2 linked regions of the Sorangium aterium genome follow. The protein of the gene in region 1 interacts with the protein of each later gene in a pairwise test. Links are inferred from orthologs where the notes say so. Each region holds a gene or a part of one and is shown in the gene's direction. Other genes may lie near its edges.

The links.
Region 2: the proteins of POL72_RS38540 (region 1) and POL72_RS32100 interact in binary tests that used the Escherichia coli proteins (3 or more experiments, as listed by UniProt). The link is inferred for Sorangium aterium from one-to-one orthologs.

The regions. Positions count from the first base shown.
Region 1 is NZ_JAQNDK010000005.1:43,032-54,777, reverse strand. What follows is about bases 3,560-6,503. They hold POL72_RS38540 (citrate synthase), read left to right. Parts: upstream 3,560-4,352; coding sequence 4,353-5,654; downstream 5,655-6,503. Other genes in these bases: POL72_RS38535 (serine/threonine-protein kinase), read right to left, coding at 5,754-6,503; POL72_RS38545 (hypothetical protein), read right to left, coding at 3,605-4,276. Outside these bases: POL72_RS38565 (NUDIX hydrolase), read left to right, coding at 1-152; POL72_RS38560 (NAD(+)/NADH kinase), read left to right, coding at 152-1,099; POL72_RS38555 (HU family DNA-binding protein), read left to right, coding at 1,612-1,947; POL72_RS38550 (ABC1 kinase family protein), read left to right, coding at 2,096-3,526; more of POL72_RS38535, read right to left, coding at 6,504-6,956; POL72_RS38530 (hypothetical protein), read right to left, coding at 7,048-7,269; POL72_RS38525 (hypothetical protein), read left to right, coding at 7,430-8,530; POL72_RS38520 (sialidase family protein), read left to right, coding at 8,538-9,668; POL72_RS38515 (hypothetical protein), read left to right, coding at 10,048-10,719; ggt (gamma-glutamyltransferase), read left to right, coding at 10,874-11,746.
Region 2 is NZ_JAQNDK010000004.1:191,414-203,017, forward strand. Bases 5,452-8,253 are described here. They hold POL72_RS32100 (YegS/Rv2252/BmrU family lipid kinase), read left to right. Parts: upstream 5,452-6,264; coding sequence 6,265-7,242; downstream 7,243-8,253. Other genes in these bases: POL72_RS32095 (PEP/pyruvate-binding domain-containing protein), read right to left, coding at 5,452-6,061; POL72_RS32105 (hypothetical protein), read left to right, coding at 7,297-7,434; POL72_RS32110 (hypothetical protein), read left to right, coding at 7,580-8,227. In the rest of the region: POL72_RS32075 (AAA family ATPase), read right to left, coding at 1-250; POL72_RS32080 (LysR family transcriptional regulator), read right to left, coding at 418-1,323; POL72_RS32085 (type 1 glutamine amidotransferase domain-containing protein), read left to right, coding at 1,467-2,168; POL72_RS32090 (DUF1993 domain-containing protein), read right to left, coding at 2,253-2,765; more of POL72_RS32095, read right to left, coding at 2,981-5,451; POL72_RS32115 (formimidoylglutamate deiminase), read left to right, coding at 8,392-9,555; POL72_RS32120 (sensor histidine kinase), read left to right, coding at 9,739-11,604. UniProt on the Escherichia coli protein: In vitro phosphorylates phosphatidylglycerol but not diacylglycerol; the in vivo substrate is unknown.

The DNA.
Region 1 (11,746 bases):
GCCAGGGGACGCCGCTCGAGGACGGCTCCCCCCTCGAGCGGTTCGCGGCCATCGCGGCGGTCCCGCTCGACCAGGCGATCGAGCTCACCCGCCGCGGCGTGATCGAGGACGCGAAGACGGAGGTGGCGCTCCGGCGCCTCGCGGAGCTCTGATGGCGGAACGATCCCCCACGCCCGCGCCGCGGCGTCCACCCCGCGTCGCGCTCGTCGTGAAGCGCTCCGCCTGGAAGATCTACCGCGAGGAGCGGAAGGACCCGCGCATCACGCGGCTCATCGAGGCCGGCGACTCCGCGGTCGCGCGCCTCAAGGCGTCGCACGATGCGCACGAGCAGACCGTGCGCGAGGTCAAGGCGGCGCTCGACGACATCGGGGCCCAGATCGACGTCGTCGCCAGCGCGGCGCAGTCCTTCGACGCCGGCGAGCTCGATCTCGTGATCACGGTCGGCGGCGACGGGACGCTCCTCAGCGCGTCCCACAACGTCGGCGACGTGCCGATCCTCGGCATCAACAGCGCGCCGGGCCACTCCGTCGGCTTCTTCTGCGGCGCGACGAGCCGCGACGCGGCGGACGCGATCGCGGGGGCGCTGAGCGGCTCGCTCCGCAGCACCGTGCTCACCCGCATGCAGGTCACGGTGAACGACAAGCTCGCCACCGGCCGCGTCCTGAACGACGCGCTCTTCTGCCACGTCTCCCCCGCGGCCACGTCGCGTTACGTGCTCCGGCTCGGCCGGGCCGAGGAGGAGCAGAAGTCGAGCGGCTTCTGGATCGGTCCCGCGGCCGGATCCACGGCCGCGCAGCGCTCCGCGGGCGGGCGCGTCCTGCCGCTCACGTCGAAGCGGCTCCAGCTCGTCGTCCGCGAGCCCTACACCCCCCACGGCGAGGAGTACCGCCTCCGTCACGCCCTGATCCAGCCGGGCGCCTCGCTCGTCGTGCGCAGCAAGACGCACGACGCGAAGCTCTTCTTCGACGGGCCGATCCACTCGGTGAGCGTCGGGTTCGGCGACGTCATCGAGTTCACGCAGGCGCCCCAGTCGCTGACGATCCTGGGCCTCTCCGCCAAGAGGAAGTGGGGCGCGGGCTCGGCGGCGAGCCGCCGCTAGAGCTCGGTGATCGCGCGGCCGTCCCCCGCGTGCGCGCGCCGGCGCGAGGCGCGAGGCGCGCCGCGGGGTCGCGGGCCGTGAACGAGCGGGGCCTCGGCTCGCCCCACGCGCGCAAACGCGCGCAAACGCGCGCGATCTCGGGCGTGGGCGAGGCGTGGGTGAGCCGAGCAGAGCCGTCGGCCGAGGAGGCTCGACCCGGAGAGGGCGCCCGGGCGACCAGGATCGCCTTCAACGGAAGGGGTTCGGGTGATCTCCTACGTCGAGCGCCCGGCGTCCGACCTCTCTCGCGGCGGGCGCGTGAGGCCTGGAGGAGCGGCGATTTGGGCTGTTTTCCCGCGGATTTGACGGCCCGTGCCAGGGCCCCCCGGCCCTCCCTCCGGCGGAGCGACGCGCCCCCCGGGGCATGAAACCCCTTCTTTTGTAGCTCCGATCGACGATTCGACACTGGATCTGCGGCGGCCGTTGTGGTTCCTTTGGCCCGCAAGAGGGCACAAACCTCAGGAGGAATGAACATGGCGGCCAAGAAGGCGGATGGGAAGAAGAGCACGTCGCTCAGCAAGAGCGCGCTGATCAACGCGGTGGTCGAGGCCAACGAGAACGAGATCTCGCGCAAGCAGGTCAAGGCGATCCTCGAGTCGCTGACCGACATCGCGTACAAGGAGCTCAAGAAGAACGGCATCTTCACGATGCCCGGCTTCGCGAAGTTCCGCGTCGTCAAGAAGCCCGCGACCAAGGCGCGCGAGGGGATCAACCCCTTCACGAAGCAGCCGATGACGTTCGCGGCCAAGCCGGCCAGCAAGTCGGTCCGCGCCCGCCCCATCAAGGCGATCAAGGACTCGCTCTCCTGAGCCTCTCCGGCTCGCGGGAGGGCTCCGCTGCGCGGCGGAGGCCCGCGGCGGCCCCCTCGCCGGGGTTCACCCATCGCTGAGGGCGAGGGCGAGCACGGCTGGCCCCGCGCTGCCCCTGCGGTAGCATGGTGCGGCTGCTTTGCCGCACATGACGCTCGCCGTCCGACTCTTCCGCGCGCTGCTCGCGTTCTCGGTCATCCTGACGAGCTACCTCATCCAGCTGGGGCTCGCGCGGGTGTTCGCGAGGCGCCTCGGGCGCGGCTCGCCTGCGGGTGAGCCGCCTGGCTGGCTCGTCGCGCGCCGCGCCCGCGTCGATCAGAACAACGCCCGGCGCCTGCTGCGCGTCATGCTCCAGCTGCGGGGCGTCTTCATCAAGCTCGGCCAGGTGCTGTCCATCATGGGCGGCTTCTTGCCTCGCGCTTACGGCAAGGAGCTCGAGCAGCTCCAGGACCAGGTGCCGCCGCACCCGTTCAGCGATCTCGAGGCCGCGCTGCGCGCGAGCTTCGGCCGCTCGGCGGGCGAGCTGTTCGCGTCGATCGAGCGCGCGCCGCTCGCGGCCGCGTCGCTGGGGCAGGTCCACGTCGCGCGCCTCCGCGACGGCCGCAAGGTCGCGGTCAAGTTCCTCTACCCTGGCATCCGCGGGATCATCGCCGTCGACCTGCGCGTCCTGCGCCTCGCGATCCTCGTCTACAAGCGGTTCGTCCCGGTGGGGCACATCGAGCGGGTGCACGAGTCGCTGGTCGATCTGCTCCGCCGAGAGACCGACTACCTGCACGAGGCCGCGTGCATGGAGCGGATGGCGCAGAACTTCGAGGGGGACGCGGGCGTCGCGTTCCCGGAGGTCGTCCACGAGCTCACGACGCGCGACGTGCTCACGATGACCTTCATGGAAGGCATCAAGATCACCCGCCTCGACGCGCTCCGGAGCGCGGGCGTCGAGCCCTCGGACGTGGCGCTCAGGCTCGTGCAGGCCTTCTACAAGATGCTCTTCGCGGATCGCTTCTTCCACGCCGATCCGCACCCGGGGAACTTCCTTGTCGCCCCACGGAGCGCGGAGGACGGCGGCGGCTTTCGCCTCGTCGTCCTCGACTTCGGCGCGAGCTGCGAGGCCCAGGACGAGCTCATCGACGGGCTCCTCGACATCCTGAAGGGCATCTTCGCGCAGGACGACGCGGCGGTCGTGCGCGGCTTCCGGAGGATGGGCTTCGTCGCGCCCGGGGGCAACGACGCGCTCCTCGAGAGGACCGTGAAGACCTACTTCGCGAAGCTGCTCAAGATCCGGGATCGCACGCCGGCGGCGCTGATGCGCGCCCGCCCCGAGCAGCTGGAGCGGCTCGCGGACCCCGAGCTGGAGCGCGGTGAGCTCCAGGAGCTGATGCGGTCGTTCGAGTACCCGGAGGACTGGTTCTATGTCGAGCGCGCCTGCGTGCTCCTCTTCTGGCTGGCCGCCCAGATCGATCCCCACCTCGACACGATGGCGGCCGGCTTTCCGTACCTGATGCCGCTCATGGCGGAGCGCGAGGCCAAGGCCGGGTCCGACGGATCGGGTCCGGCGCCGCGCCGCTCGCCTGCGGATTGACCCAAGGCTCATCGACACGCGCAACACGCGTTTCGCGCGCGTTTCGCAGGTGTTTCGTCTGCGCCTTTCGCCCGTGCGCTACCGTGTTGGGAGGGGGCTGAAGCGCGGGCCGGGGCGGGTCAGCCCGAGCTGCGCGAGGAAGGGCGCATAACTCGAGTCCCGATCTGCCATGATCTCCGCGAGCCTGATCTTGACTGCGGCGATCCCTGCCCCTTCAAGGCGTCGGTAATTGTCCTCGGCGGGGTCGACCGCAGGCTCGACGCCTGCCCCCGCGAGGACGGTCCCAGTATGGTTCAGCCCCTCTGGAATCGTTTGTACAAACGGGTCTGGCGCGTGTCGGAGGAGACCTACGAGCCGGTGCGAGTTCGTCTCGTCCCCCGCCATCTCGGGGTGGAACGCGGCCAGTACCGGCGCGGGGCTGAAGCGCCGCCGCAGCTGTTCACCCAGGCGCGATGCGAAGCGCTCGAACTGGGGCGACGGAGTATGGATGCACGGGAGAACCAGGTGCACCACCGCGGAGTCGGCCTCCTCCATGGCCGCCAGCGCCGTCTCCAGGACGGGCTCGCGATCGAGCAGGACGTAAAAGCGACCGAATCCGGTTGCGGCGTCGCGCATGAACGGGCAGAGCCGGTAGCGAGCGACGACCTCGTCGGCGTAACGCCCGTGGACTCGGCGCACCTCGGCCGCAAACCGAGGCGCCTCTGGGTGGTGGGCCAGCTCCCCCCGCACGACCGGCTCGCTCAAATGCATCACCTCATTTTCTCGGGGAAGCATTCTTCCCTCGGCCCGTGATAGCTTACGCCGCGCTGCGGCGGAAGGAGGAGGCGTGCAGGAGACCGCGAAGTTAACGCTGAAGAAGAACGGTGGGGAGCAGACGATCGAGTTGCCTGTGATCACGGGCACCGAGGGGGAGAAGGCGATCGACGTCGCGTCCCTTCGTTCGAAGACCGGGTACGTTTGCATCGACCCGGCCTTCGTCAACACGGCCTCGACCACGAGCTCCATCACGTTCCTCGATGGGGAGAAGGGCATCCTCCGCTACCGCGGCATCCCGATCGAGCAGCTCGGCGAGAAGTCGACCTTCGTGGAGACCTCGTACCTCCTGATCTACGGCAAGCTGCCGAGCAAGAGCGAGCTGTCCCGGTTCTCCACGCTGCTCACCCGGCACTCGCTGATCCACGAGGACATGAAGCGCTTCTTCGACGGCTACCCGTCGACGGCGCACCCGATGGCGATCCTCTCCGCGATGGTGCTCTCCCTGTCGAGCTACTACCCGGAAGCGATCGACGTGAAGAACACCGAGCACCTCGACATCACCATCGCGAGGCTGCTCTCCAAGGTGCGCACGATCGCCGCGTTCTCGTACAAGAAGTCGATCGGCCAGCCGTTCGTCTACCCGCACAACTCGCTCTCGTACTGCGCGAACTTCCTCAACATGATGTTCTCGGTCCCGGCGGAGCCGTACGAGATCGACGAGGACATCGTGAAGGTGCTGAACCTGCTCCTGATCCTGCACGCCGATCACGAGCAGAACTGCTCGACGTCGACGGTGCGCCTCGTCGGGAGCTCGAAGGCGAACCTCTTCGCCTCGGTCGCCGCTGGCATCTGTGCGCTCTGGGGCCCGCTCCACGGCGGCGCGAACCAGGAGGTCGTGACGATGCTCGAGGCGATCCGCTCGGACGGCGGCGACGTCTCGAAGTTCGTCAAGCTCGCGAAGGACAAGACCTCGAACTTCCGCCTGATGGGCTTCGGCCACCGCGTGTACAAGAACTACGATCCGCGCGCCGTCCTCATCAAGGCGGCCGCCGACAAGATCCTGGCGAAGCTCGGCATCAAGGATCCGCTGCTCGACATCGCGCAGCGCCTCGAGGAGACCGCGCTGAAGGACCCGTACTTCGTCGAGCGGAAGCTCTACCCGAACGTCGACTTCTACAGCGGCATCATCTACCGCGCGCTCGGCTTCCCCACGAACATGTTCACCGTCATGTTCGCGCTCGGGCGCCTCCCCGGCTGGATCGCCCACTGGAAGGAGATGAACGACGACCCGACCGGCAAGATCGGCCGTCCGCGGCAGATCTACACCGGCGAGAACGCCGTCGACTACACGCCGCTCGACGAGCGCGCGTGACCGCGGCGGGGCCCAGCGGCCCCGCCTGCACCTTCCACCGACGATCCCCTCACCTCGACGAGCGCGCCCCTGGCGGCGCGCTCGCGGCCCGTCAGCGGCTCATCTCATCACCAGCAGGACGACGATCACCGCCACGATGACGCCCGTGACGAGCGAGGCGCCGCCGACGAGCAGGAGCAGCTTGCCCGTCGAGAGCTGCGAGAGCGACGCGCCAGAGCGGGAGGGCGCCGACGGGTTGTCGTCGAGCGTTCGCTCCGGTCGGCTCATCGAATGCGAATGGCGAGGGGCCGCGGCCGGCTCCACCACGGTGGGCTGCGGGCGCGCGCTCGGTGAACCGCCGGCATGCAGCGGAGGCGCCGGCTGAGATATGGGCTGGCCGGCGCGGATCCGCCCCTCGATGACGGCCTGCGCATACGGAGGCAGCGCGCCTGCGCGTACAGCGCGGACGTCTGCGCGCATGGTCTCGGCGTTCGGGTAGCGATGGAACTTGATGAACGCCAGCGAGCGATCGACCACGGCAGCGACGGCGGGTGAGATCCCGGGCGCGACCGAGGCGAGCGGCGGCGCGGCCTCGGTCGCGGCGGCGATGACCTCCATGGCCTCCGTCACCTCGCCGTGCACCTGTCGGCCCGAGAGCAGCCGGAACATCGTCGCCCCGAGCCCGAAGAGGTCGGTGCGCCCGTCGATGTCGTGGATGAGCCCAGTCGCTTGCTCCGGCGCCATGTACGTCGCCGTGCCCATGATCATGCCCGTCTTGGTCGCGGTCTTCTCCGGCAGGCCGGTGAGCCCGTCGACGACGCGCGCGATGCCGAAGTCGAGCATGCGCACGCGCCCGTCGTTGCCGAGGTGGATGTTCTCGGGCTTGAGATCGCGGTGCACGACGCCGCGCGCGTGCGCGATCGCCAGCGTCTCGAGCACCTGGTCCGCGAGCGCGAGGACCTCGCCGGCCGGCATCGTCCCGGTGCGCGCCATCCGATCGAAGAGCGTCTCGCCCTGGAGCACCTCCATCGTGAGGTAGGCGAGGCCCTCCTGCGTCTCGCCGGAGCCGAGCACGCGCACAACGCCGGGCACCGCGTCCGCCCCGCCGAGCGTGTTGCCGATGAACCCTTCACGCAGGAAGCGCTTCCGCACCTCGGTGATCGCGTTGAGCTCCGGATGCAGCACCTTGAGCGCGACCTGAGAGCCGTCCGCCGCCCGCCCGAGCAGCACGCTCCCCATGCCGCCGGTGCCGAGCACCCGCTCGATCCACCACGTCCCGGCGAACGTCTTGCCGACCCAGTGCTCCGCGTCGTCGTCGTACACGAGAGGCGCCCTCTTTCGACCAGCGGCCATCCGAGGAGAGAGATCTCAGCGGCGAAGCCACTGGTAGGCCGCTCCGCAGCGGGCGCGCAAGCTAATTGATGGAGGTCGTGCCGAAACGCGGGTCGTCGTCAAGCCGCTCGGCCGCTGCCTTGAGCCCGGAGGCGACGCCCCGGAACGCGTCCGCTGGCATGCGAAACGTCACGCCAGGGCCGATGAGTGTCACGTGCACGGTGCCACACCCGCACCGGGTGATGCGCGTCGCCTCGTTCGAGGCGAGCTCGGTGTGTGGACCGCATTTGTTGGGCGCCGCCATGGTTGAACCTCTCCCACATCCTAGCAGCACCGGCCAGCGCTCGGCCACGACACCCCGGCGCCCGACGGAACCCTGCCCGCCCCGTGACGCGATCGCCCTGCAATTGCGCAGCCGTGTATATCTCTTCTCCTCATCGCGACGCGATTGCCTGGAGGGACTCATGGCGGTTCGATGCCTGACGCTTGGTTTGCTTCCCGTCGTCCTGGGGGCCGTGGCCTGCGTTGACGGGGGCGGGGGCGTGACGCCCGTGCCGGTCGACGAGTCGCTGCTGGATGTGCCGCCGGTCGGCCAGGGCTTCCAGATGCAGACCGAGGAGACCGAGGTGCCGGCGGGGGTCGAGCAGCAGGACTGCTACTTCTTCAAGGTCAGCGAGCTCGCCGCGTCGAACGGGCTGGACCCGGCGAAGCCCGTGAACCTGCACCGCGTGCAGATCGCGCAGCGCGACGGCTCGCACCACATGAACATCTTCCGCGTGAAGACCGTGAAGGGGCTGGGGCCGGAGGGCGGGCGCATCCAGAAGAACCAGAACGGGGTGGGGGAGTGCTTCAAGAGCCCCAACTGGGCCGACTGGCCGCTCATCGCGAACTCCCAGCAGAACGGCCAGGTCGACTGGGAGTTCCCCGAGGGCGTCGCGAACGTCCTCGCGCCCGACGAGTGGCTGATGCTGCAGACGCATTACGTGAATGCGACGTCGCAGAAGACCCCCGAGGCGGTCGGCCGCGTCCGGGTGAACTTCTGGGCGCTGCCCGACGCCGAGGTCAAGGCCGAGATGGGCACCGTCTTCGCGACCAAGCAGTCCATCCGTGTCTGTCAGTCGAACCCGACGCCCACGTTCGAGGGCTCGTGCCAGATCAACAGCCCCTCTCCCGTGAGGATCATCGGCGCCAACGGCCATTTCCACAGCCGAGGCACGCGGTTCGACATGTATGCATGGGACGGCAAGACCATCGGCACGCCTCCGGCCTCGGATCGCTTCTACACATCGAGCGCGTGGGACGACCCGCCGATGCTGATCGCGCCGGAGCTCGACAGGGAGCTCCCGACGAACGGCGGCGTCTGGTACGGATGCACCTTCGAGTGGCAGCAGCCGGACCCGTCCGTGGGGTGCAAGGGCCTCGACGATTACGACGTTGCCAAGAACGGGACAGCCGAAGAGTCGCTCGATTGCTGCTACACGTTCGGGCCGATCGTCGAGAAGAACGAGCACTGCAACATCTTCGTCTATTACTATCCGAAGCAGGACGACGTGTTCTGCAACTGAGCCGCTCATGGCGACGCGCCAGGTAGACCCGCGTGGGCCGACCTCGGCGGCGCGCCGGCAGGACCTCTCCAGGCTGGTCTTCTATCCCATGCGCATCTGCTCTCACTCGATGGCTCTGGCGGCGCTCGGCGCGGTCGCCCTCGCCGGCTGCCCCGGCGATCCTGCGAGGCCTCCTGAGCAGGAGCCGCCGGCGTGGCGCGTGCTGCTCGACGAAGACGACCTCGACAGGGCGGTCCTTTCGATCTGGGGGACGGCGCCCGACGACGTGTTCGCCGTCGGGGGGCCGCTCGGCAACACGGGCCTCAGGGCGCTCGCGCTGCACTACGACGGGGCGAGGTGGCGCGAGCTCCCGGCGGGCGGGGATGCGACCTTCTGGTGGGTGGCCGGCTCCGGTCCGCAGGACGTCTGGATGGTCGGCGAGCGCGGCCGCGCCGCGCGGTGGGACGGAGCGACGTTCACCGAGCACGAGACGGGGACGGAGGCGACGCTGTGGGGCGTGATCGCGTTTTCACCCGACGATGCCTGGGCCGTCGGCGGCACGCCCGGAAGCGGCGCGGGCGCGGAGAAGGACCTCGTCCTCCGCTGGGACGGCAGCGCATGGTCGCGAGAGCCGCTGCCGGCGGCGACCGGCCGGGCGCTCTACAAGGTATGGGGCGAATCGTCCGAGGATCTCTACGCCGTGGGCGAGTTCGGCGTCATCTGGCACCGCTCGGGCTCGACCTGGGAAGTGCAATCCGACCCGCCGATCGCGCAGGGCACTCTGTTCACGGCCGCCGGCTGCAGCCGTGAAGAGGTGTACGCGGTCGGCGGGAGAGACGTGCTCCGGTCGGACGGCGCGTCGTGGCGCAGGCTCGAGGTAGAGCTCACGAACGACGTGAACGGCGTCGCGTGCGGCCGCCCGGGGGAGGTCGCGATCGTCGGTTATGGAGGGCTCAAGCAGCGCCTCGTCGACGGGGCCTGGATCGATGAGTTCACCGAGGAGCCCTACGCCGATCTCCACGCTGTCTGGGCCGACGGTGAAGGGGCCTTCTGGGCGGTCGGCGGGGACTTCCTTAGCCAGCCGACACCCGGTAGAGCCCGCAAGGGCGTGGTGGCGCGCTACGGAACAGGGCAAATCGCCGACACTGTGAGCCGCTGATCACCACGTCGCAGGTATCCTCACCTGCTCGGACATGCCCTTGGTGTGGCAGGGCGCATCATGGGACCGTGAACTCGGAGATACGCTGTGGCCGAGCGGTCACGAGCAGCGAGACTTTTTTCTTGGGAAATGCTTCAAAGGGTGGCGCTGGTCGTCCGATTGCAACACCTGCGGAGACCACACGCGGAACCCGCGCTCTGAACCCAGGAGAATTGGCATGCGACGGACCATTGCTCAGCTTTTTGTGAGTGCCTTTACTTTTGCGATCCCTCTGGCCATCGCCTCGTCGGCATCGGCGGCGCCCGGCCCGGAGGCATGTGGAAATATCCAGCTAGCGGCGAGCGCAAACTGCGAGTTCCGCACCTCGGGCGGCTGCGAGGTGAGCTGCACGCCGGTCAACCTCACGGCGGCGTGCGCCGGGAAATGCGAGGGCCAGTGCAACGCCAGCGCGACCGCCGACTGCAACGTCGACTGCTCCGCGGATTGCTCTGCCAAGTGCGAAGTAGATCCCGGGAAATTCGACTGCAGGGCGAGCTGCTCGGCGAGCTGCAAGGCGGATTGCAGCGGCAAGTGTTCGGCGAGCGCCAACTCCAGCGGCTCGCAAGCGGAGTGCGAGGGGGCCTGCAAGGCGAGCTGCGACGGCGAGTGCGGCGCGAGCTGCGAGGTGACGCCGCCGAGCGCGGATTGCCAGGCAAAATGCGACGCGAGCTGCGAGGGCGAGTGCAAGGCCGAGGCGAACTTCGACTGCGACATCGACTGCAATGCGGACTGCACGGTCGATCTCCAGGGCGGGTGTGAGGCGAAGTGCTCGGAGCCGGAAGGCGCCCTGTTCTGCAACGGCCAGTATGTCGACGTCGTCGGGAGCCTGCAGGACTGCCTGGATTACCTGAGCACGCTCGAGATCAACGTGGATGCCCACGCCGAGGCCGAGGCCAGCGTCTCCTGCGCCGCCGCGCCGGGGTCCTCCTCCGCGCCGTTCGCGGGCACCGGGCTCGCGGCGCTCGTCGCCGGCGTGGGCGTGGCCGCCGCGCGCCGCCGCAAGCGGTCCTGAGCGAGGTCCGGCGTTCCTGAGGCGCGCGCCGGCGGTGGATCCGGCGCGCGCCGTCTGCGCATCCTCGCGTCCTGAACGAATCCCCCGGGCCGGGTCGCCTCGCGCGGCCTGGCCCAGCGCTCTCCGGCACCGTAGTAGATTCGCGCCCACCCTGATGACCCTGCTCCGTCGTTCGAAGCCGCGCTGGGCGCTCGCCCTCGCGCTGCTCGCAGGCTGCGAGGCCCGCACGCCGCCCGCGCCGCACCCGGCGGCGCCCGCGACGCTTGCGGCCGACGCCGCGCCGGCCGTCGCCAGCGCGAGCGCCGCGCCGCAGGCCGCGAGCGCAGCGGCGGCGCCCACGGCCGACGCCGCGGCGCCGGAGCCGACGCCGCCGGAGCCGCCGATCGCGCTCGCCTCGGGCGGCCCGCGGGCCGTGCGCGGCGACGCCGGGCTCGTGACCTCGGTCGAGGAGCACGCGACGCGCGCGGGCGCAGACGTGCTTCGGCGCGGCGGCAACGCGGTCGACGCCGCGGTCGCCGTGGCGTTCGCGCTGGCGGTGACCCACCCGAGCGCGGGCAACATCGGCGGCGGCGGCTTCATGCTGGTCCGCCTCGCGAACGGCGAGACGCAGGCGATCGACTTCCGCGAGGCCGCGCCCGCGTCGGTGACCACCGAGTCGAACATGGCGATGGTGCGGGCCGGCGCGCACGGCTATGCGTCCGCCGGCGTCCCGGGCTCCGTCGCCGGCCTTGCCCTGGCCCACGAGCGGTTCGGCACCCGCCCGTTCGCCGAGCTCCTGGCCCCGGCGATCTCCCTCGCGCGCAAGGGGCACCGCCTCGGCGCGCGGCAGGCGCTGACGCTGCGCTGGGCGTGGCCGCGGCTGAAGGCCGATCGGGCCGCGAGCGCCATCTGGGGGCGGGGCAAGGCGCCGGTCGCCCAGGGCGAGCTGGTGCGGCAGCTCGATCTCGCCCGCACCCTGGAGACGCTCGCCGCGGAGGGGCCGCGCGCGTTCTACGAGGGCTCCATCGCCGGGAAGATCGCCGGCGCG
Region 2 (11,604 bases), on another replicon or contig:
CTCCTCCGAAGACGACCTCCTTTGTACCGCCTCGGAGCCCTTTCCACTGAAGCTCGCCGCCCTCGCCGTACTTCTCTCCCAAGATCTCCGCCAGCGAATAGCCGCGGCCGACGCCATGGAGAAAGCGGAACGCGTCGCGGAGGTTGCTCTTGCCGGAGGCGTTCGTCCCGACGAGCAGGGTGAAGGGGCCCAGCGGGATCGCCGCCTTCCGGAAGCTCTTGAAGTTCTCGAGTGTGATCGAGGTCAGCATGGGCTCTCGGCGTGGAGTGTAGCCGCCGCGCTGCCCGTCGTTTGGCTGAATCGCTCGACGGTGCGCCCGCGCCCGGTGAAGCGTGCGGACTCTGGACAGGCGGCGGACGTTCCAGGCCCAGCACGCCCCGCGGTACGGGTCGGTGAGCCCGCGCTCGGCCTCGGCGCTCAGCCCTCCTCCAGCAGCGCCGCCTGCACGGCCCGGAAGCGCGCGCTCTGCGCCGCGCCCTTGCGCCAGGCCAGGTGGATCGTGTTCCGGGCGCCCCGGCGCCCCTTGCCCGGCCGCGGCCCCACCACGACGACCTGCTTCGCCGCGACCGCCTCGGCGATGAAGTAGTTCGGCAGGACCGCGATCCCGACGCCCGCGATCGCGAGCGCCAGCATCTCGTCGAGGCTCGTGATGCGGCAGGCGATCTTCGGCGGCAGCGGGGCCTTCTTGCCGAACGAGGCCCGCCACCACGCGGCGTGCATCGCGAGATCCGCGTCGAAGACCACGAACCTGTGCTCCCCGAGCTCCCGCGCCGTCTCCGGGCGGCCGCGCGCTCCGAGGAGTGCAGGCGACGCGACCGCCGAGAACTCCTCGACGTAGACGGGCCGCGCCTCGAGCCCCGGGGTGTCCTCGGCGCTCACGAGCAGGCTCAGATCGTCGTCCCCCGCGAGCAGGCGCCGCGTGAGCACCGAGGGCACGTCGAAGCGCACGTCGATGACGAGCTCGGGGTGCTCGCGGAGGAGCCGAGCGAGCCGGGGCCGCAGCCACATGCGGGAGAACGGGCCCGGTCCGCCGATGCGCACGGCCCCGCGGACCTCGCGGTGGTCGTCCGACGCCGCGGCGAGCGCGTCGTCGATGCGCGCGAACGCCTCGCGCAGCGCGCCGACCAGGCCCTCGCCCGCCGGCAGGAGCCGCGCGTTGCGCCCGACCCGCTCGAACAGCGGGACGCCGAGCTGCGCCTCCAGCGCCTTGATCTGGTGGCTCACGGCCGACGGCGTGACGCGGCGGCGCCTGGCCGCCTCGGCGAACGTGGGCGCGACGCCGGCCTCGAGCAGGGTGCGGAGCAGCTCGTAATTGATGAGCATGGCTCATCTATAGCGTGAGATCATCTCGCTGGTTTGCATCGACTCGAAGGCCTAGGTTCATCCCGTCACCGCGGGCCCGAGCGCCTCGGGCGCGAGGGGCGCGACCGCAACGGGCGCAGAGGCGCCCAGAGGAGCGAGACGCCATGAACGCGAGGGTTCTCTTGATCGTCACCAGCCACGCACGCCTCGGCGACACCGGGCAACCGACCGGGTTCTGGCTCGAGGAGCTCGCCGCGCCGTACCGCGCGTTCGTCGAGGCCGGGGCGGACGTCGACATCGCTTCGCCTCAGGGGGGTAAGCCGCCGGCCGACCCGAAGAGCGCCGAGGATCCGTCCGACGCCGTGCGCGCGTTCCTCGAGGACGAGCGGGCGAAGGCGAAGCTCTCGTCGACGCTCCGCATCGACGGGATCGCCGGTGACCACGACGCGTACTTCGTCGTCGGTGGCCACGGCGTGATGTGGGATCTCGCCGAGGACGCCGCCACGGCGAGGCTGCTCGGCCGCGCGTTCGATCAGGGCAAGGTGGTCGCCGCCGTGTGCCACGGCCCCGGCGCGCTCGTGAACGTCCGGCTCGCGAGCGGCGAGCCGCTCGTGAAGGGGCGTCGCGTGAGCGCCTTCTCGGACGAGGAGGAGCAGGCCGTGGGCCTCGCGGCCGTCGTCCCGTTCGCCCTCGAATCGCGGCTGCGCTCCCTGGGCGCGCGCTACGAGCGAGGGCCGGTGTGGAAGCCGTTCGCCGTCCGGGATGGCCGGCTCGTCACCGGGCAGAACCCTGCGTCGTCGGCGCGGGTCGCGCAGGAGACGCTCGCGGCGCTCGCCGAGCAGGAGCCGAGGGAGAGCGTGCGCTGAGCGGGCGCCGCGCGGGGCCGACGTCCACCGCCGGCGGGGAGGGGTCGGGGTCGCAGGCCGGCGGGGAGGCGGAGGCCGCCTCGGTCACAGGTCGCGGAGGTCGAGCGACCCGATGAAGTCGGACTTGCCGACGTCGAGCCCGTTGTGCCGCAGGATCGAGTACGCGGTGGTGGCGTGGAAGTAGAAGTTGGGGAGCGCGAACTGGAACACGAAGTCCGGGGCCTTCATGCCCTTGCCCGGCAGGAAGAAGAGCGGAAGCGTGCGGTCCTCCGCGCCCTTCAGCTGCTCCGGCCTCAGCGCCTTCACCTGCTCGATCGTCTTGCCGATGCGCGCGCGCAGCTCGGCGATCGTCTCGTCGCGCGTCTCGAACTGCGGCGGCTCCGCGCCGGTGAGGAGCGCGCCCAGCCTCACGGGCCAGGCGATGAGGGTCTGGATCTGACGCCTGAAGGGCCACTGATCGGGCGCGAGGCGCGCGGCGAGGAGCACCTCCGGATCGAACTTCTTCTGCTGTGCGTAGGCCTCCGCCTTGTCGAGCCAGACCAGCACCTGGCCGAGCATGCGAGTCATCTGGGGGAACGAGCTGTCGTAAAGGCTCATGATCTTCTCCTCGTCAGCAGGAACAGCAGGCGCCGCTGGTCCACCCGCGGCCTCCGCGCGTCAACTCCGCGCGCGCGCCGGCCCCGGTCCACGCCGCGCGGTCGCCTGGAGCGGCAGCCGAGCCCGGTTGTGCGCTTCGAGGACGAGTGACGCGCCCGGCGGAGCCTCAGGCGGCGGCGGGGCTCACCGGGCTCCGCAGGCCGCCCGGGCGCCGATCAGTCGACCTGGTGGAACACGCCCGCTGGATCGAGGGTCCACAGCTTCGCGCTCTCCCCGCCGCCGTCCGACGTCCGGACGTAGATCAGCCGGATGCCCTTCTGCTCCAGCTCGGCGAGGATCGCGGGATCCAGGCCGGGCTCGAGGCGGGGCTCGAAGATGAAATCTTCCGAGAAGTTGTGGTGCTGCGGGTGGTACGTCTGCGCGTGGTAGCCCTTGAGCACGATCGGAGCGCTCGTCAGCCCCTCGATGCGCGTCCCCACCCACTTGTGGAGCGGCGCCGTGTACCCCGCCGTGGGGCCCGTGGGGCCCGGCGGCCAGTAGAACAAGGTCTCCACCGCGACGCCGGACGTCCATGAGAGCGAGCGCTCCTGGAGCAGCGCGCCCGCCATCGCGGGGCCGTCCGCGGGGCAGGCGTCGAGCTGTACCACCTCCGAGGACACGTCGAGCGGCGTGCCGTCCCAGTCGAGCGCCGGCACGGGCGTGGCGTAGGCGGCGCTCAGCATCATCCCGACGTCGCGCAGCGCGACCAGCGGGCCCAGCGACGGCGGCAGGAGCTCGGGCACCGGGGAGGCGGCGAGCGAATAGGTGATCTCCGAGGCCCCGGCGCCGTCCACGAAGGAGTCCGTGGTCGTCTCGCTATCGTACGCGTGGGACGCGGCCGGCCACGCAGCGGGGCTCCCCGAGAGCGTCGCCACCGATCCACCGGAGAGGTAGTCGAGCCGCGCGTCCTCGAAGAGCGTGCCGGCGAGCGCCGCCGGCGTGAGGAACCCGCTCTTCGCCGAGAGCCTCGCGCGCACCTTGAGCCGGTGGTTCGCGAACACGTCGCCGAACTCGCCCTGGAAGGTGCAGACCTCCCGGGGCTCGTCGAGCAGGAACGGCGTGAGGCTCGGCGTCGTGTCCGGGAGCGCGACCTCGCGCACCTGCTTCACGACGAGGTTCCCAGGCTTCATCTTCTTGAACTCGTAATCGAGCAGGAGCGACTTCCTGCCGGGGTTCAGCTCGCTGAACCGCGCCTCGACGCGGCCGAGCAGGGCGGCGAGCGCCTGGTAATCGTCCTCCCATCGCATCACGTGGCCGCCGAGCGGGACGAGCGTCGAGCCGGACAGGAGGTAAACGGACGTCGCATCGTCGAAGAGGCTCGCGGTCACGACCTCCGGCTGCGCTCCGCCTTCCGGGTTGGTGACGGACGTCGCCCCGAGCTGCGTCACGATCTGGATCTGATCATTGACCAGCTCGCGCCGCGTGAGCGTCGCGACGCCGTTCGCCATCTCGTCCTCGTCAGGATAGGAGTGATGGACGAGGACGCCCATGCCGACCTCCGCCTCGTCCACGCCATGGAGGAGCCGGGCGAGGAAGGCGTTGTCGTTGTAGAAGCTCGCGTACACCTTGCGGATCGCGCGGAACACGCCGCGCTCGCCGGCCTCGCCGGGGTCGCACAGGCTCGGCCCCTCCTGGTCCGCGTCCCGATCGTCGGCCAGGCAGCCGCTGTAGCTGTCGTAGAGGCCCGCGCCCGTGAAGACGGCGCTGTCCTCCACGTTGGTCGAGCTCCGGAACCGGATCTTCTTCGTGGGCGTGAAGCCCTCGAGCGCCGCCTCGATCGCCTGCCGCTGCCCCGCCGAGAAGGCGGTCTCCCCGGTGATCCGCGCGCGGATGGCCGCGAGATCGGCCTTGAGCGCCGGCATGTCGGGCGGGTAGCTGTGGCCTGCGAGGCGCTCCGCGATCTCGGCGCGCAGCGTGCGGCCGCCGGGCATGACCTGATCGAGGAAATCGTCCCAGAGATCGAACGACAGCGCGACCGCGACATCGGAGCTCTCCGGGATGGCGTCCCGCAGCAGGCCATAGTTCGCGGCCTTGCCCCCGAAATGGACGAACTCCGCGGGGCCGAGATCCTCGGTGGACCCAGCGTAGGCGCCGAGGGGCTCCTTGGGCTGGATCTCGAGCTTGCCGGGCCGCTTCAGCGCGAGGAGCTGCTCCCTGTCCGCCGGCGCGATCCCTCCGGCCTCGAAGAGCGCGGCGCGGCAGATGGACCCGTACTGCAGCGAGGCCCGCAGCGCGACCTCCTCGCCGTCGAGCGCCTTCGCCGCCTCCGCGGCGGCCGGATCGCCGAGGTAGACGAACGGGATGCCGAACGAGGTCGCGAGGAGGGCGGTGTGCGCGTTCGGCGTCGCGGGCGACAGCGAGACGATGCCCGCCACATAAGGCACCTCCGCAGGGATGGAGTCGGTGAGCAGGATGTCCTCGGCCCGGAGCTCGCCGCTCGCATAGGCGGCGTCGATCGCGTCCGGCGGGACATAGCGGAGCCGGCCCACGGCCCAGCCCGTCGCATAACACGCGTCGCCGTCCAGCCACCGCTCGACCGAGCTCACCGGGAACCCGCTCGCCTCGAAGAACGCGCTGTTCTCCGCGGCCGACGCCGATTGCTCGTACGTCGGGAAATAGAAGGGCTTCGCCCCCTGGGGCGCGATGACGCTGTCCTTCACGAGCTCCAGGACGACGCGCGCCACCTCGGGATCGTAGGCGTCCTGGCGGACCAGCTGGATGCCGTACTCCGGCACGCTCTCCGGGGTCGGCGGGAAGAGCACGGCGCCGAGGATGGCCTTCTGCCCCTCCTCGTGCAGCGAGACCTGGTCGAACTCGGACTGCGACATGTCGAAGAACGGGTCGAGCCGCGTCGTGGCGAACTCGCCGTGGAACGGGAACTTGTTGCTGTCCTGGTAATAGACCTTGGTGGGATCGTGCATCAGCACGGTGAACTTCACCCAGCCCGGCGTCTCGAAGGTCGCGGGCCAGGCGACGAAGGGCTCGAAGGGGAAGGTGATCTGGTTCTTCCAGTCCTCCGATGGAGTGATGTCGATCGGGTAGGTGTCGACGGGCCATGAAGCGCCGCCTCCGGCGCTCCCGCCATTCCCCCCGCCGTCGCCGCCCGCGCCTCCTTCGCCGCCGGTGGCGCCCCCGCTGCTCGTGGCGCCGCTGCCACCCGTCGCCTCTGACGAGTCCTCTCCGCAGGCGGCGAGCGTCCCCGCGCCGAGGAGCGCGAGCGCAAGACAAGCCGGTCGACCGATTCGCTGAAGTCTCATGAACAACATCGCGGTACAACTGCCGTGCCACCGTGCGATGAGCGGCGCCTCGGGGCTGCGCGGCGGGGCGTCGCTGTCGCGCGCGTGGCGCACGCAGGCACAGCCGTACGGCCGCGGCGCGGCCGCTCGCGCTGGCGCTGCTCGCGGCCACCCTGCCGATTTTTCTTGGGGTTTCAACCGGTTCGGCGTTCTACGATGCCGCCATGACCGAGCGGAGAGCGGCGCTGATCGTCAACCCTGCTGCGGGCCATGCGGGTGATGTGGTCGAGTCGCTGCCTGCCCGGCTCCAGCGCGAGCTCACGCTGAGCGTCTACGAGACGAGCGCGGATCGCTCTGCCGCCGCCTGCGCCGATGCAGCGCGCCGCGAAGGCGCTTCCCTGGTGATCGCGGCGGGCGGCGACGGGACGATCTCCAGCGTGGCGTCCGCGCTCCTCGGGACCGATGCGTGCCTGGGCATCCTGCCGCTCGGAACAGCGAACTCGATCGCGCACTCCCTGGGGATCCCCGACGACCTGGAGGGCGCGATCGAGGTGCTCGTCCACGGCGAGCCGACGCGCATCGACGCCGCCCGCGCCAATGGGAAGACCATGATCCTGCTCTCGGCGGTCGGGCTGCACGCCGACACGGTCGGCGAGACCCCGCAGGACGAGAAGCAGCGCTGGGGTGTGCTCGCGTACATCCGCACCGGGCTCAAGAAGCTGATGAGCCTCGAGCCGTTCGCGGTCGAGATCGAGACGGAGGACCAGCGGATCCACTGCCGTGCGGTCGCGGTGACCGTCGCGAACATGGCGCCTCCGCGCACCGTGCTGGCGCAGGGGCCGCCCGTCCTGTCCCCCGACGACGGGCGGCTCGACCTCACCATCGTGTCGGCCACGACGCTGGTCGAGGCGGTCGCGACCGGGCTGCACCTCCTGAGGACCGCGATCGACGGCGAGCCGGCCGAGCGCGACAACGTCGGTTTCCTCGCCGCCCGGCGGGTCAGCATCACCACCGAGCCGCCCCAGAACGTGCTCATCGACGGCGAGGAGTCCGGGACGACTCCGCTCGTGGTGGAGTGCCTCCCGCGCGCCCTGATGGTCATGGCGCCCCGCCGCGAGGAGGCGCGTGAGGCGCCGCCCGCCGCGGATGTCGAGGTGAAGCTCGCGGGCTTGCCCGAGCTCGAGGTCGAGCCGAAGCGGTGAAGCGCGCTCGGGCCACGAAGGCCCGGGGAAGAGCCGGACGACCGGGGCCGGATCGTGGTCGTGGTCGTTTACGTGGTCGTGGTCGTTTACGTGGTCGTGGTCGTTTACGTGGTCGTGGTCGTGGTCGTTCACGGCCTATCGTTGACGACCACGACCACGACCACGACCACGACCACGACCACGACCACGTAAACGACCACGTTCTGGGGTTGCGGCGGCGCGGCGAGCAGCATCGTGACGGCCTCGTCAGGGAGGAATCGAAGCCGCTCGGCGTAAGGAAACGTGGTTCTGCCGCGGCAGGGCTCGATTCTTGACCTTTCATCGGGAGTGCAGAGGAATGCGAACGACGTTCTGGGCTGGGATGGTGGGCGCGTGCGTGGCTTGCGGCCTCTCGGGGCTGGGCTGCGGGGGAGACGACGACGGGGCGACGCCGAGCGGCTCGACGGGCTCGACGGGTTCGACGGAGGGCGGGGGCTCCGGGGCTGCGTCCTGCTCCGGACTCGACACGTCGGCGCTCGTCAGCGAGCTCTCGCCAGCGGAGGTCGATCAGGCGTGCAAGGGGTATCGCCGCTGCAGCGCCGAGGAGGTGACCGTCGAGTACGTGTGCCTCATGCAGGGCGTGCTCGGCGCGGCGTACGGGGACGACCCCGGGACCAACGACGCCGAGCTGCAGGCGAAGTGCTCCGAGCTGGTCGAGGGGTGCATGGCCGACCCGAGCCAGGCAGAGCAGCTGATAGAGCAGGCCCTCGTGGAGGTCGAAGCAGAGCCCTGCGGCCAGCCGAGGCAGTGCACGGCCACCATCGCGGAGATCGACGCCTGCGCCGCCGAGATGCGAGCGTACACGCGCGGTGTGCTCCCCGCGTGCAGCGCGCTCACCATGGCTTTCTACGAGCAAACCGACAGGGGCGACACGCTGCTCGACGGGGCTTGTGGCAAGCTCGGCGTTGGCTGCTTCCAGCTCTTCACGACGCCGAACGACGGGTGATCGGAGGCGGACGCGGCCCGCCTCGGGCCGCCTGCTCCCCGCTCCGGCACCGAACGCCGCGCTGGCTCGCGGCAAAGCGCCAGCCGCGCTGCCGACCGCGCCTTTCCCCGGCCATCCCGGCGTGATAGACGGAATGGACGGGACCGACGGGAGCGACGTGCGGCATGAGGCTGACCGAGCGAGCCATCGAGCTGCCGGCGCTCGCGAGCGCCCACTCCCACGCTTTCCAGCGCGGGATGCGCGGTGAGGCGCAGCGGCCGGGGCCGTCGGGGGCGGACGACTTCTGGTCGTGGCGGAGCGCCATGTACGCGCTCGCCGAGTCGCTCACGCCGGAGTCCATTCATGCGATCTCGAAGGTGGCCTATCGCGAGCTCCGCGCCGCGGGCGTGCGCACGGTGGGCGAGTTTCATTACGTGCACCACCAGCCGGGCGGCGCGCCCTACGCGGATCGCACGGTCCTCGCGGACGCGGTGATCGAGGCCGCGCGCGAGGAGGGCCTCCGGATCGCGCTCCTCCGGGTCGTTTACGCGCGCGCGGGCGCGGGCAGGGCGCCCGAGGGGGCGCAGCGGCGCTTCTCGGACGCCTCGCTCGATGCGGCGCTCGCGGACGTCGAGGCGCTCCGGGCGCGCTACGCGGGCCGCGAGGACGTGCGCGTCGGCGTGGCGCCCCACAGCGTGCGCGCCGTGCCCCCGGCGTGGCTCGGCGAGATCGCGCGCTACGCCGCGGAGCGCGGGCTCATGGTGCACATGCACGTGGCCGAGCAGCCGGCCGAGATCGAGGCGTGCCTCGCCGAGACGGGCCGGCGGCCGGTGGAGCTCCTCGCCGAGCGCGGGGTCCTCGGCGAGCGCTTCGTTGCGGTGCACGCGACGCACCTCGCGCCGCACGAGCCGGCGCTGCTCGGCGCGGCGCGGGCGTTCGCGTGCCTGTGCCCGACGACCGAGCGCGACCTCGGCGACGGATTGCCCGACGTCGGCGCGCTGCGCGCGGCGGGCGCCCGGCTGTGCGTCGGGATCGACAGCCACGTGATCACCGATCCATTCGAGGACATGCGCGGCGTCGAGCTGGGCGAGCGGCTGCGGACGGGCCGGCGTGTGACGCTGCGGGGCGAAGGCGGGGCGACGCCGGCCGAGGCGCTCTGGGAGATCGGCTCGCAGCGGGGGGCGGAGGCGTGCGGGTTCGCGGATCCCGGCGGCAGCATCTCGGTGCGCCGGGACGCGCCGGCGCTCGCGATGGTGCGGGAGGAGCGGCTGCTCGACGCGGTGGTGTACAGCGGGAGCCCTTCGATGGTGGAGGGGAGCCCCGCGCCCTCGGGCCCGCCTGCGCATTGATGGATCGACACGATGCGCCGGCGCGCCTCGGCGCCGGGGGATCGAGGCGGGCCCGGGCCGAGCGGGCGAGCGTGAAGCGCGCTCACACGTGGTGTGTGGCGTGGTTTGTGAGGAGCCGTTCCCTGCGTCTCGCCTGCGTCATGCATGGGAAACGAACGGCGAAGCAAGGAATGGCTCGACTGGATGCCCCTGGCGGCGCTGCTGCCGATCGGCGTCGTCTTGCTCCTGAGCCTCCACGAGATCCAGGACGTCCATCGCAGGAACATCGCGGCGACGCTGCAGGCGGTGCTCTCGACGACCCGCGAAGGGCTCCTGACGTGGGCGCGGCAGGCGAAGGGCGCCGCGGGGTTCTGGGCGAACGAGCCGAGGGTACGGCGCGCGATCGCCGCCCAGGTCGAGCTGCGCCGCAGCGATGGCCCGCTCCGCGATAGCCCGTACCTCCAGGAGCTGCGGCTGGAGCTGGAGAACGTCGTCGAGCGGGAGCAGTTCCTCGGCTTCGACGTCATCGCGCTGGATGGCACCCACATCGCCTCGGATCGCGATGAGCTCCTCGCCACCAAGACGCTGAGCGCCCACGATCCGGACACCATCGCCGCGGCCCTGCGCGGCTCGACGGTCATGGGTACTCCCTTCGCCATGCGGTCTACGGTCATCGGAAGGGTCACCCCCGTCCTCGTCATCGCGGCGCCGGTGCGCTCCATCGCCGGGGAAGGGGAGATCATCGCGGCGCTCGCCTTCCGCATCGATCCAGGGAAGGAGCTGACGCAGATCGCCCATCGCGGACAGGTCGGCGCGGCAGGGGAGACCTACGCGTTCGACAGGCACGGCCGTGTCGTCACGGAGCTCAGGTTCGCCCAGAACCTCCGCGACATGGGCCTCCTCGCGGCCGGCGAGCGCACGAGCCTCAACGTGGAGATACGCGATCCCGGGGGCGAGGTGCCGGACGGCTCCGCGCGCCCCTTGCCTCGCATGGAGCAGCCGCTCACGCGCATGGCGACGAGCGCCGTCGCGGGGATCGCCGGGGTCGACGTCGAGGGATACCGCGATTACCGCGGCGTCGAGGTCGTCGGCTCGTGGCTGTGGGATCACGAGCTCGACCTGGGCCTGGCGACCGAGATCGACAAATCCAGCGCTTATGGCGTGTATGTCGTGACGCGCCGTGTGGTCCTCACCGCCTGGGGCGTGATGGTGTTCGCCACGCTCGTCCTGACGATCCTGCTGCAGCGGCGCGCCAAGGACCTGGCCACCGGCGTGCGGCGCGAGCAGGCGCTGCGCGCGGAGCTCGAGGATCGTGTCCGTCGCCTGGAGTGCGCCGAGACGGACCTGAAAGAGGCCATCCGCGTCCGAGAGGAGTTCCTGCGGTTCGCCTCGCACGAGCTGCGCACGCCGTTGACGAGCCTGCGGCTCCTGTACGAGCACATGCTGCGATCGCGATCGCAGCCCCTCATGGTGACGCTGGGCTCGAAGGACATCAGCCGCTTCTTGAAGGTGTCGTCGCGAGAGCTTGCCCGGATCACGCAGGTCATCAACAACATGTTCGTCGTCGCGAGCTTCGCGACCGGCCCGCCGGCGCTGAACCTGCAGAGGACGGAGCTCAACGAGATCGCGCGCAGGACCGCCCGGCAGGTGGCAGAGCAGATCGAGGCCGACGGGTGTTCCCTGGAGCTCCAGCTCGACCGATCCGTGTTTGGCTACTGGGACGATGCGCGCATCGAGCAGGTCATCACGAACCTGCTGTCGAACGCGTCGCGGCACGGCGCTGGACAGCCGATCACGCTGTCGGTCGTCCGGCAGGGGGGCTTCGCGGTGATCTCCGTGCACGATCGCGGCATCGGCATCACGCCGGAGCAGCGGGACAGGCTCTTCGAGCCGTTCCGGTGGACACCGGAGGCGCACAGCGGGCTCGGCGTCGGGCTCTACGTCTGCAGGTTGATCGTGTGGGCGCACGGCGGGGAGATCCTGGTCGACAGCGAGCCTGGCCAGGGCACGACGTTCCGCGTCCGGCTGCCGCTGCCTCCGGAGATCGAGGGAGGCGACGCCGCCATGGTG